DNA from 2 places in the Thioalkalivibrio sp. ALE30 genome. Region 2 is predicted to be linked to the other one. Evidence: riboswitches for the same ligand, from Rfam matches in the RefSeq annotation. Region 2 holds a riboswitch; the other holds the start of a gene.
The links. Region 2 has a riboswitch for cobalamin ahead of D107_RS0100285 (porin). Riboswitches for the same ligand answer to the same signal wherever they lie in the genome.

Region 1: linked by a shared signal. The riboswitch ahead of bluB (5,6-dimethylbenzimidazole synthase) and the one ahead of D107_RS0100285 (porin) in region 2 are both predicted to bind cobalamin.

What each region holds. Positions count from the first base shown of each region.
Region 1 covers NZ_KB898168.1:323,895-329,525, reverse strand. The annotation lists gene cobD (threonine-phosphate decarboxylase CobD) at 1-716, opposite strand, end outside; gene cbiB (adenosylcobinamide-phosphate synthase CbiB) at 733-1,635, opposite strand; gene bluB (5,6-dimethylbenzimidazole synthase) at 1,632-2,384, opposite strand; cobalamin riboswitch at 2,479-2,687, opposite strand; gene D107_RS0101450 (cobalamin-binding protein) at 2,834-3,736, shown strand; gene D107_RS0101445 (iron ABC transporter permease) at 3,743-4,714, shown strand; gene D107_RS0101440 (ABC transporter ATP-binding protein) at 4,714-5,580, shown strand; gene D107_RS0101435 (hypothetical protein) at 5,586-5,631, shown strand, end outside.
Region 2 covers NZ_KB898168.1:56,425-62,055, forward strand. The annotation lists gene cobM (precorrin-4 C(11)-methyltransferase) at 1-39, shown strand, start outside; gene D107_RS0100280 (cytochrome c) at 234-791, opposite strand; gene D107_RS0100285 (porin) at 812-1,942, opposite strand; cobalamin riboswitch at 2,053-2,275, opposite strand; gene D107_RS0100290 (cytochrome-c peroxidase) at 2,468-3,472, shown strand; gene D107_RS0100295 (DUF4399 domain-containing protein) at 3,548-3,991, opposite strand; gene gltX (glutamate--tRNA ligase) at 4,130-5,536, shown strand; tRNA gene D107_RS0100305 (tRNA-Ala) at 5,579-5,631, shown strand, end outside.

The DNA of each region.
Region 1 (5,631 bases), 270 kb from region 2:
GCAACCCAGCGCGAAGGTCCGGCGAGGCCCCATGGACCCAGTCGGGCGGCCAGCTGCGCGCGCATCGCGTCGTCGGCGATCACGAACCCGACCCGTGCGCCCGCCAGTCCGAAGAACTTGCCGAGAGAACGCAGCACCACCAGGCCTTCGCGCGGTGCGTCCTGCGCGAGACTGGCCCCCGGCGTCACATCCATGAAGGCCTCGTCCACGACCAGCCAGCCACCACGCGCGGCCAGTTCCGCATGCCACGCCAGCAGTTCCGCACGTTCGAAGCACTGACCCGTCGGGTTATTCGGGTTGACCAGCACCAGCACGTCCAGATCGGGCAGCGCGGCGGCGATCGCCTCGCCACTCAGCGGGCGTACCGTGTGCCCGGCCTCGCGCCAGGCCCGGGCGTGCTCGTTGTAGCTGGGTTCGAGGATGCCGACGCGCGCCGTACCCGAGCGCAGCGCCGGCAACAACTGGATCGCCGCCTGCGAGCCCGCGACGGGCAAAGGCGCCGCGGTGCCGTAATAGTCAGCGGCCGCGGCCTCGAGCCCGTCCTCCGGTTCCGGCAGCCGCGCCCAGACCCACTGCGGGACCTCGCCCACGGGATAGCCATGCGGGTTGATGCCGGTGGAAAGATCCAGCCACTCGGTTGCCGGAATGCCGTAGCGCGCAGCCGCTTGGCGCACACCACCCCCATGCACCTGCACGAGCGCCTGGGGTTCGGGCATGGGAGCCGTTTTCGGATCAGAACAGGACAACGACAATCACCCCCACCACGATGAATGCCATCCAGATCGCCAGCGCCCGGTCCACCAGCGCCACCGCCTGGCGAATGCCCGCGGCATCGGCCAGGCGGCCCATGCCCAGGCGCGGGCGCCACTCGCGCTGGCCGCCATAGGGCGCCGGGCCGCCCAGCACCACGCCCAGCGCACCGGCCCCAGCGGCCATCACCGGCCCGGCATTCGGGCTCTTCCATCCGGCGGCCTGTTCACGCCAGCACTGCAATGCGTCCCGCCCGCGCCCCGCCAGGGCATAGGCCAGGGCCGTCAGACGCGCCGGGATCAGGTTCATGGCGTCATCCAGCCGCGCGGCCGCCCAGCCGAACGTGGCATACCGCTCGTTACGGTACCCCCACATCGCATCCAGGGTGTTGACCAGCCGGTAGGCCACCACGCCCGGTGCCCCGGCGACCAGGAACCAGAAGATCGTGGCAAACAGCGCATCGTTGCCGTTCTCCAGGACCGACTCGATGGTCGCCCCGCTCACCCCGCGCACGTCCAGGGCCTCCGTGTCCCGACTGACCAGCATCCCCACGCCCGTGCGGGCACCGTGCAAATCATCCGTCTCCAGGGCCCGCGCGACCACCTCGGCGTGTTCGTCCAGGCTGCGCCAGCCAATCGCCAGGGTCAGGATCGCCAGCGACAGCAACCAGCCCCAGGCCAGCGACGCCCCCAGAGCGGCCAGCGCCACCCATGGCAGGACCAACGCCGCGAGCAGCAACGCCCCGCGCAGGCGACTGGGCGCATGCCAGCGGGACTCGGCCCAGGCCGCCAGCCGACCAAACCCGGCCAGCGGATGGAATCGCCGCGGATCGCCGAACAAGCGATCCAGGATCAGGGCGCCCATCAGGATCAGGAAGGCGCTCATGCGCTGTCGGATCCGGTCCGATCGTCCGCCCCGTTTCCGGCGCCTGCCGCATCCGGGTCGGCTGCCAGCTCGCCGGGCACGCCCCAGCGATCCTGAAAGACCAGTTCTTCCAGGGGCCGCCGACGATCCCAGCCCGCGGTCTCCAGCATTGGCCGGTCGTAGAAACGCTCCACATGACCGAGGCACAGCACCGCGATCGGATAGCCGCCCTCCGGCATGTCCAGCTGCCGCGCCAGCCAGTCCGGATCGAACAGCGAGACCCAGCCCATGCCCAGCCCCTCCGCGCGGGCCGCCAGCCACAGGTTCTGAATCGCGCAGGCCGCCGAGCACAGGTCCATCTCCGGTAGCGTACGGCGCCCCAGCACATAGCGTTCGCGGCCGTCGGTCAGGGCCACCACCAGCAACTCCCCCGCCTCGCGGATCCCTTCCAGCTTCAGGCGGTGCACCTCCGCCGCGCGCTCCCCGCAGGCCTCGGCGGTGCGGGCCTGCTCGTCCGCGGCGTGGGCATGCAGGGCCTCGCGCAGGGCCGGGTCGGTTACCCGCAGGAAGCGCCAGGGCTGCATGTACCCGACGCTGGGCGCGCGGTGGGCGGCCTCCAGCAGCCGGCGCAGCGTAGCGCCATCCACCGGATCCGGGCGGAAATGGCGCATGTCGCGGCGTTCCCCGATCACGCGATAAACCGCCTCGCGCTCGGCCGAGGCGAACGCGTTCGGATGCTCTGCTGTCGATTTGGGGTCTGGGTTCGTCATGCGTTTCCGTCGGGGCGACGGCACGGCGAACCCACGAAGGAACGGGCACCGCAGATGGTGCCCGTGCCCTCGATCGTTGCCCGCCGCACGATCGCAGGATGCGTCATCACCAGGCCGGTCTCCGGGCTTGTGAGCGTCGGCGGCTGCCGATGCCACAGACGCCTTCCCGTGACCCGTGGGGGCACAGTGGCCAAGCCTGCGGTGTGGTTCGCCGCTCACTTACCGTTGCGGGGGCAGCGCCGGATTTGCACCGGCTTCCCGTTTCACCTGCGCATTGCAGGCACCTGATTCAAGCCGCGGTATGATACGCGTTCGGCGCGCCCCCGACCAATTTGGGCACCAAACCATCTTGCCCATGCTGCTATGATGAAACGCTTTTGCGGCTTGCGCGCACTACCGCAGACGTCCTCCATTCGACCTCGCAACAGCGCCACAACCACCGGATTTTTATGAATTTCAAGACCCTCGGACGCTCCTCCGCCCTGCTCGTCGCGACGTTGCTTTGCACCGCGCCGGCACTGGCCGACCCGGTCTCGGTGACCGACGATGACGGTCACGAGATCCGGCTGGAACAACCCGCCGAGCGTATCGTCAGCCTCGCCCCGCATATCACGGAGGTCCTGTTCGCCGTCGGGGCCGGCGACAAGCTGGTGGGCGCGACCCAGCACAGCGACTTCCCGCCGGAGGCGGAGATGCTTCCCCGGGTGGGCGGCTACAGCCGCATCGATATGGAGCGCGTCGTGCAGCTCGATCCGGACCTGGTCGTTGCCTGGCGCAGCGGAAACTCGCAATCCCAGATCGAACACCTGCGCGAGCTCGGCTTCCACGTCTACGTGTCGGAGCCCCGCAGCTTCGACGGTGTGTCCGCCAGCATGCGCCGCATGGCACAGCTCGCCGGCACCGAGACGCAGGGCGACGAGGCGGTGCGAAGCTTCGAGGAGGCGATCGACACCCTGCGCCAGGACTACGCCGAGCGCGACCCGGTACGCCTGTTCTATCAGGTGTGGGAACAGCCCCTGATGACGGTGAACGACGACCACCTGATCAGCGAGGCGATCCGCCTGTGCGGCGGGGTAAACGTATTCGGCCACCTGGATCGCCTGGTCCCGCGCATGGATCGCGAGGCGGTCATCGAGGCCGATCCGGAGGTCATCATTGGCGGCGGCATGGGCGAGGATCGCCCCGACTGGGTCATCGCCTGGACGCAATGGGAGGACATGACCGCGGTCCAGCGCGACAACCTGTTCTTCATCCCGCCGTCCCTTCTGCAGCGCCATACCCCGCGCATCGCCGAGGGCACCCGCCTGATGTGCGAGGAGCTCGAGCGGGCGCGCCTGCGCCGGGCGGACTGACCCCTCGTGACCCGCGCCTTCCTCCTTGCCGCCGCGGTCCTGCTGCCGGCGTCGCTGCTGGCGGTGCTGATCGCGCTGGCCTTCGGCAGTGTCGCGATCGCGCCCGGCGACCTGCTGGCGGTGATGCTCGGCGAGGGCAGCCGCCTGCACGACACGCTGGTGCTGGAGCTGCGCCTGCCGCGCGCCCTGGCGGCCTTTGCCGCAGGCGGGTTGCTGGGTCTGGCCGGCGCGCTGATGCAGGTGCTGCTGCGCAACCCGCTGGCCGATCCCTACGTGCTGGGCCTCTCCGGCGGCGCCTCCGTCGGCGCCCTGCTGGCGATGCTCGCCGGCCTGTCGATGTTTTCCGTCTCCCTGGCCGCGTTCGCCGGTGCCCTGCTGTCCACGGTGATCGTGTTCGGCCTGGCACACGGTACCGGCAGCTGGACCCCCACGCGCCTGCTTCTGACGGGCGTGGTGGTCGCGGCGGGCTGGGGCGCCATGATCAGTTTCCTGCTCGCAGTCAGCCCGACGGCCGAGCTACCGGGCATGCTGTACTGGCTGATGGGCGATGTGTCCCACGCGCGCAACCCCTATCCCGCCTGGATCCTGCTGGTGCTGGTCGTGTTCCTCGCCCTGCCGCTGGGCCGCACGCTGAACGTGCTCGCGCGCGGCCCGATGCAGGCCGCCGCACTCGGGGTGGCGGTGCGCCCGGTGGAATGGAGCATCTATGTCGCCGCCGCGCTGATCACCGCGACCGCGGTCATGCAGGTCGGCGCGGTCGGCTTTGTCGGGCTGATCGTGCCGCACATGCTGCGCCTGGTCTTCGGCAACGACCAGCGCGTGATCCTGCCGGCCTCCGCGCTGGGCGGCGGCATCCTGCTGACGCTGGCCGACACCCTCGCCCGCACCATGATCGCCCCGGAGCAGTTGCCGGTCGGCGTAATCACCGCGATGCTGGGGGTCCCCGTGTTCCTGTTCCTGCTGTACCGGAGCCGCTGATGGCACCCCGTCCACCCATCGCCCCCGCCCACAGCCGGCCGCATGAAGCCCCGGGCCTGGGCGCGCGCAGCGTCCACCAGAAGCCGGGCCCGGATACGCTGCTTGCCACCCACGACCTGGTGATCGACATCCCGGGGCGCGCACCCGGCGCCCCGCTGGAACTGACCGTCGACCCCGGCCAGTGCTGGGGCATCCTCGGCCCCAACGGCGCGGGCAAGAGCACGCTGCTGCAAACGCTCGCCGGCCTGCGGACCAAACGCGCCGGCACCATCGAGGTCCGGGGCCAGGCCATCAACCACCTGCCCCGCGCGGAACTGGCGCGGCGCATCGGCCTGGTCTTCCAGACCCACCACGACGGCTTCCCCGCGACGGTGCTGGAGACCGCGCTGATCGGTCGGCACCCCTACCTGCGCCCCTGGGACATCGAGACCTCCGAGGATTACGCCCGCGCCCGGGCCGCCCTGGCGGAGATGGACCTCTCCGGCCTGGAGCACCGCATGGTGGACACGCTCTCCGGGGGCGAGCGGCAGCGCCTGGCCATCGCCACCGTGCTGACCCAGGACCCCAGCCTGCTCCTGCTGGACGAGCCCACCAGTCAGCTGGACCTGCATCACCAGGTCGCCGTGCTGAACCGCGTGCAGGGCATCGTTGCCCAGGCGCACCGGGCCGCCGTACTGGTCCTGCACGACGTTAACCTGGCCGCGCGCTACTGCGACCATCTGCTCCTGCTGTTCCCCGACGGTCAGGCATGCTGGGGCCCGACCGCCACCATGCTGGTCCCCAGTGCCCTGGAACGCCTCTACAACCAGCGTCTGAGCGTGGGCGAGGTCGACGGCCTGCCCGTGTTCCTGCCGCGCAACGAGTGACCGCCATGGAATTCTTCCGCAATCTGCCCGCGACCCTGAATGCCGAAACCT
Region 2 (5,631 bases):
GCGCATGTGCGCCGTTACCGCGGCATGGACGGGGACTAAGCGGCGGCGGCCCCGATCTTCCGCAGGCAGGGGTGACTCCGGTGGGTGTTGTGGGGCACTGGGCTTTTCGCCTGCAAGCAGGTTCCCACATCGCCAGGAACCTGTAGGAGTCTGCTTGCAGGCGAAGGCGGTTTCTTCTCGATCAGGACCACGGAAAGGGCCGCCGTGAGGCGGCCCCTTGGTTCCCGCCCGGTTTAGCGGCGGCGGTAGTGGTCGTGGCAGGCCAAGCAATGGTGGCGCACGCCGTTCAGGGCCTCGGTGGCGCGAAGCTGGAAGTCTTCGTTCTCCAGGTCCTCGGCCGCCTCGACCTTGCGCTGCAGTCGTTCGGCGGCCTCGCGGTAGGCTGCCTTGTACTCGGAGAACTCCGGGTCCTCCCAGGCCGCGGGCAGGGCGCCGGGTTCGCCGCCCCGCGCCGGGGTCTCGCGAGCGAACCAGGTTTCGATGTCGGCGGCTCGGCGCGCCAGTTCCTCGGCGAGGTCGGGCAGGCGCTCGGCGAACGGTGCGTCGTAGCGCAGGATCTGCTCGATGCTGCGGTAGGTGGCTGAGGTGCCCTGCATGCTTTGCTGGCGGAAGCGCTGGAAGGCCTCGGTGGCGTCCACTGTGGCCGGGTTGTCCATCGTCTCGCTGTAGTCTTTGCCCCAGGGGCCGGGCATGGGGAGCGTCACCTCGTCGCCATGGGCGCCGGTGGCGGCAAGCAGGAACAGGACAAGGCCGGCGATCCGGAGGGCCGGTGTAAAGGGGGGTCGAGTCATGTCGGATCTCCTTTCCAGTGTCAGAAGCGGAATTGGTGCTGCAAGTGCAGCTCCCAGTCCGAAGTGCCGGCGTCGCGGTCCAGCCACATCAATTGGGTTTTTTGTCGCTGGCCGCGGTGGTACCAGTTGAGGCCGGCGCCCCGCTCGCGCTGCCAGCGCTCGTCGGTGCCGAGGTCGTTGCCGGCGTCGTGGCGCAGCACAGCGTGGCGCGCGGCAACCTCGAGCCCCTCCCAGGGCAGTGCCTGAGCCAGCTCGAGTTCGGCGCCCAAGTCGTGGTAGGAGGGGCCGTGATCGGGCGATACGTCGCGGCGGAAGGCGGCGAATGAAATGGCGGTGCGGGCAAACTTGACGACGCTGTCGGCCGTTGCGGTGACCCAGTCGGCGCGTTGCTGATTTACCTGGTTCTCCCGCCCGCGAGTCCAGTCGCGCAGGTGATTGCGGTTCGCCGCCTGCAGGCCGACGCCGTGGGCCACTGTATGCTCGACCGGCTTGCCGACGGTCGTGTTGTCGCGTGGAAGGGTGCCTACCGGTGCCCAGGCCCCCCGAGCGCTGAACAGGTGGCCGGAGGTGGACGGTCGGTCATCCCGCTGGTCAAGGCGGCCGCGACCATCAAACACGCCGATGGCCCAGGCCCGGTCGTCGCTGTCGCCCCCCAGTAGGGTGACGCCGGTATCGCGTCCAGCCGGGACCTCGAACTGATTCCCCGCGATGCTCAATTCGGTGAACAGCCGGTTGGGGCCACCGATGTCCCGCGGCAGGCCGAAGGGTACGGTGAACTGGCCGGCGCGCAGGTCGAGGGACTCGGTCAGTGCGTATTGGAGCCAGACATCGCGCATCGAGAGCTCGCCGCTGCTGAAGTCGGGCTGCAGGCGAAAACTAAGATCGGGGTGGAAGAGGGTGCCCGTCGTATCCAGCCAGGCGCGGCGAAAGTCGAATTCGGTGGTGGTTCCCTCGTCGCCCCGCTCGATGGCGTAGCGGCCCTGGATGAGCGGGTCCAGGGTGATGGCGAAGCCGTCGGCTTCGCTGCCGAACTCGAACTGTGCCTGGAGGGGGGAAGCCCCGCCACTGGCGATCAACAGGCCGAGAAGGGTCGGGGCCGGAGCCAGGAGTGGCGGCCGGCCGGGTCGTCGGGTCGGTTTGTTCAAGGTCATTCTCCCTGGGACGCACACCCCGTGCGCCGTGGATGGAACGACGCTGGGTGGGCCAGGGGAGGTCGGGGACTATAGACACAGCAAGCCCGACCCGACCGCTTGCCCGCCGCAGCGTCAGGTTTCCTCCTGGCCGGTCTCCGGACTCGTGAAGCGGGCGGGGGTGCCCGGGCGGATCGCCTTCCCACACCGAATTGCGGCGCAGTGGTTGTTGATCCGTTGTCTTCACCTACCGTTGCGGGGGCAGTGCCGGCATTGCGAACGGCAGTTCGCGCACCGGCTTCCCGATTATCCCCGGCGATGGAACGCCAGGGCACCTGGAGGCGGGGCGAAGGGTACTGGGGTGCAAACAGGCTGGCAAGAAGAGCGTTTGATGAGCGACCAACCGCAGTGATTGATCTGGATCAACGGGAGCGCTGATTTCGCTGGTCGATCGAATACCGGGTCGATAGGGTGGGATTCAGGTGATTTGGACCGAGTCTATATCGGTCTTCGCCGACACCGATCCAATCTCAGGGAGACTTTGCCATGATCCGAGGTTCTTATCTTCGCCGCGCCATCTTTTCGGCCTGCACCGCCCTGGCGCTGGGCGTGGCCGCGCCCGCCGTGGCGGATACTGATTACTCGCAGTATCGCGACGTGTTCGAGCCGCTGCCGGCGCTGCCGCCGATCCCGGCGGACAACTCGATGACCAAGGAGAAGATCGAGCTGGGCAAGATGCTGTTCTTCGAGCCGCGCATCTCCAGCTCCGGCGTGATCTCCTGCGCGACCTGCCACAACCCGGCGCTGGGCTGGGCGGACCGCATCCCGCGCGCGGTGGGCCACGATGGCCAGGTCGGCGAGCGCAATACCCCGACCGTTCTGAATTCCGGCTTCTTCACCGCGCAGTTCTGGGATGGCCGAGAGGACGACCTGGAGGGGCAGGCCCTGGGCCCGATCCAGGACGCGATCGAGATGGCGATGCCGCTGGAGGATGCGATCGCCCGCCTGGAGGAGTTCAATGAGTACCAGGAGAAATTCGAGGCCGCCTATCCCGACTATGACGGCGACAACGTGATCAATACCGACCACGTGGCCAAGGCGCTGGCGACGTTCCAGCGTACGCTGAACACCCCGAACTCGCCGCTGGATCGCTGGCTGGCCGGGGATGAGGGCGCGATGAGCGAGCAGCAGATGCGCGGGATGAAGCTGTTCGCCGACAACGGCTGCGTGGCCTGTCACCGTGGGCCGGCGCTGACCGACAGCAACTTCCACCGCATCCAGGTGCCGGGTTCGGAGGACGAGGGCCGCTACCTGGTCACGGGTGAGGAGAGCGACCGGTTTGCGTTCAAGACCCCGACCCTGCGCAACGTAGCCCTGACCTATCCCTACATGAACAACGGGGAGACCGCCACGCTGGAAGAGGCGATCCGCATCATGGGCGAGGAAATGCTGGGGCAGGACTTCAGTGATGACGAGGTCGCGGATATCGAGGCCTTCATGCACGCGCTGACCGGCGAAATGCCGCAGTTCGAGATTCCTGCGCTGCCGTAACCGGCCGCATCGGAATCGAATGTCTCAGCCCCCCTCCGGAAACGGAGGGGGGCTTTTTGATGGTGTGGTACAGATCTATTCCACGGTAATCGTGATCTTCTCGGAGACAACGGGCGGGTCGAAGCTGATGTGACGGTAGTCCATGAACAGCAGTTGCAGGGTGTATTCGCCGGGTTCCAGTTCCAGCTCGCCCTCGGTCTGCCCGCCGCCGAAATGGCGCTTGTGGTCGGAGAAGGGCAGCGAGGCGTCCAGGTCCACCTCGTCGAGCGGCTTGTTCACCAGCAGGTGGTGGTGGCCGGTGTTGTCCATCTCCACACCGGCCGGGGCAACACCCATGCCGCGCAGGCCCATCTGGACCCGCACCGGGCTTTCGAGCGTTTCGCCATCCTGCGGGCTGATGAAATAGACCTTCGCGCCATCCGGCGGCGCGATGCGGTCGCTGCCCATGGCACTTCCGGCCAGCGCGAGGCCTCCCGTCAGCACGAGCAGCGTGGAGAGCCGAGTAAGAGCGGTATTCATGGGTACTCCTTGGGCCTGGGTTCGGCCGGTCTGTGTACTCATTTCGAGTATAGTCGGCGGTCCGCGCGGCAGTGCAGTGGCGTTCTGCTACCCTATGCGCCTTCGTTTTCCACCTCCCGATCGAGACGAGTAGCCCGCATGAGTTTTCGCACCCGTTTTGCCCCCAGTCCGACCGGCTATCTGCATATTGGCGGTGCCCGCACCGCGCTGTTCTCCTGGCTGTACGCCCGCCACCACGGTGGCGAGTTCGTACTGCGGATCGAGGACACCGATCTGGAGCGCAGCACCGCGGAGTCGGTGAACGCGATCCTCGAGGGCATGAACTGGCTGGGGCTGACCTACGATCACGGGCCGTTCTACCAGACGGAACGCTTCGATCGGTACAAGGAAGTGATCGACCAGTTGATGGCCGCTGGCCACGCCTATCGCTGCTACTGCACGAAGGAAGAGCTGGATGCGATGCGCGAGGAGCAGAAGGCGCGCAAGGAAAAGCCGCGCTACGACGGTCGCTGCCGTGCGCGCACCGAGCCGCGCGAGGGCGTGGAGCCGGTCATCCGCTTTCGCACGCCGGACGAGGGCGTGACCGTCGTCGATGACATGGTGCGCGGCAAGGTCGCGTTCCAGAACAGCGAGCTCGACGACCTGATCATCGCCCGCTCCGACGGCTCGCCGACCTACAACCTGACGGTGGTGGTCGACGACATGGACATGGGGATCACCCATGTGGTCCGTGGCGATGACCACCTGAACAATACCCCGCGCCAGATCAACATCCTGAAAGCGCTGGGCGTGGAACCGCCGCGCTACGGCCACCTGCCGATGATCATGGGCCCGGACGGTGCCAAGCTGTCCAAGCGCCACGGGGCGGTCTCGGTGATGCAGTACCGTGACGAGGGCTATCTGCCGGAGGCGCTGCTGAACTACCTGGTGCGCCTGGGCTGGGCCCACGGCGACCAGGAGATCTTCTCGGTGGACGAACTGGTGCGTCTGTTCGATATCGAGGACGTCAACCAGTCCGCCTCGGCGATCAACCCCGACAAGCTCCTGTGGCTGAACCAACACTACATCAAGACGCTGGACCCGGATCATGTGGCGCTGGAGTTCGGCTGGCACCTGGGCCAGCTGGGCATCGATCCGGCCAATGGTCCGGCGATGCGCGATGTGGTGATCGCCCAGCGGGAACGCGCGCGCACGTTGCGCGAGATGGCCGAGAACAGCGTGTACTTCTATCGCGAGTTCGAGGACTACGACGAGAAGGCCGCACGCAAGCAGCTGACCGCCGAGGCAAAGCCCGTGCTGCAGACCCTGCACGACGGGTTTAGTGCCCTGGGCGCCTGGGAGAAGGAGCCGCTGCACGAGGTGGTGGTGCATACCGGCGAGCGCCTGGAGCTGAAGCTCGGCAAGGTCGCGCAGCCGCTGCGCGTGGCCCTCACCGGGGGTACGGTCTCCCCGCCCATCGATGATACGCTGGTGCTCATCGGGCGCGAGCGCGCCCTGGCCCGCATCGACCGCGCGCTGGCGAAAATTTCCGCCGAAGCGGGTTGACACATTTCGGGGTGCTGGCTACAGTACGCGCTCGCCTGACACGGGGCCATAGCTCAGCTGGGAGAGCGCCTGCATGGCATGCAGGAGGTCGGCGG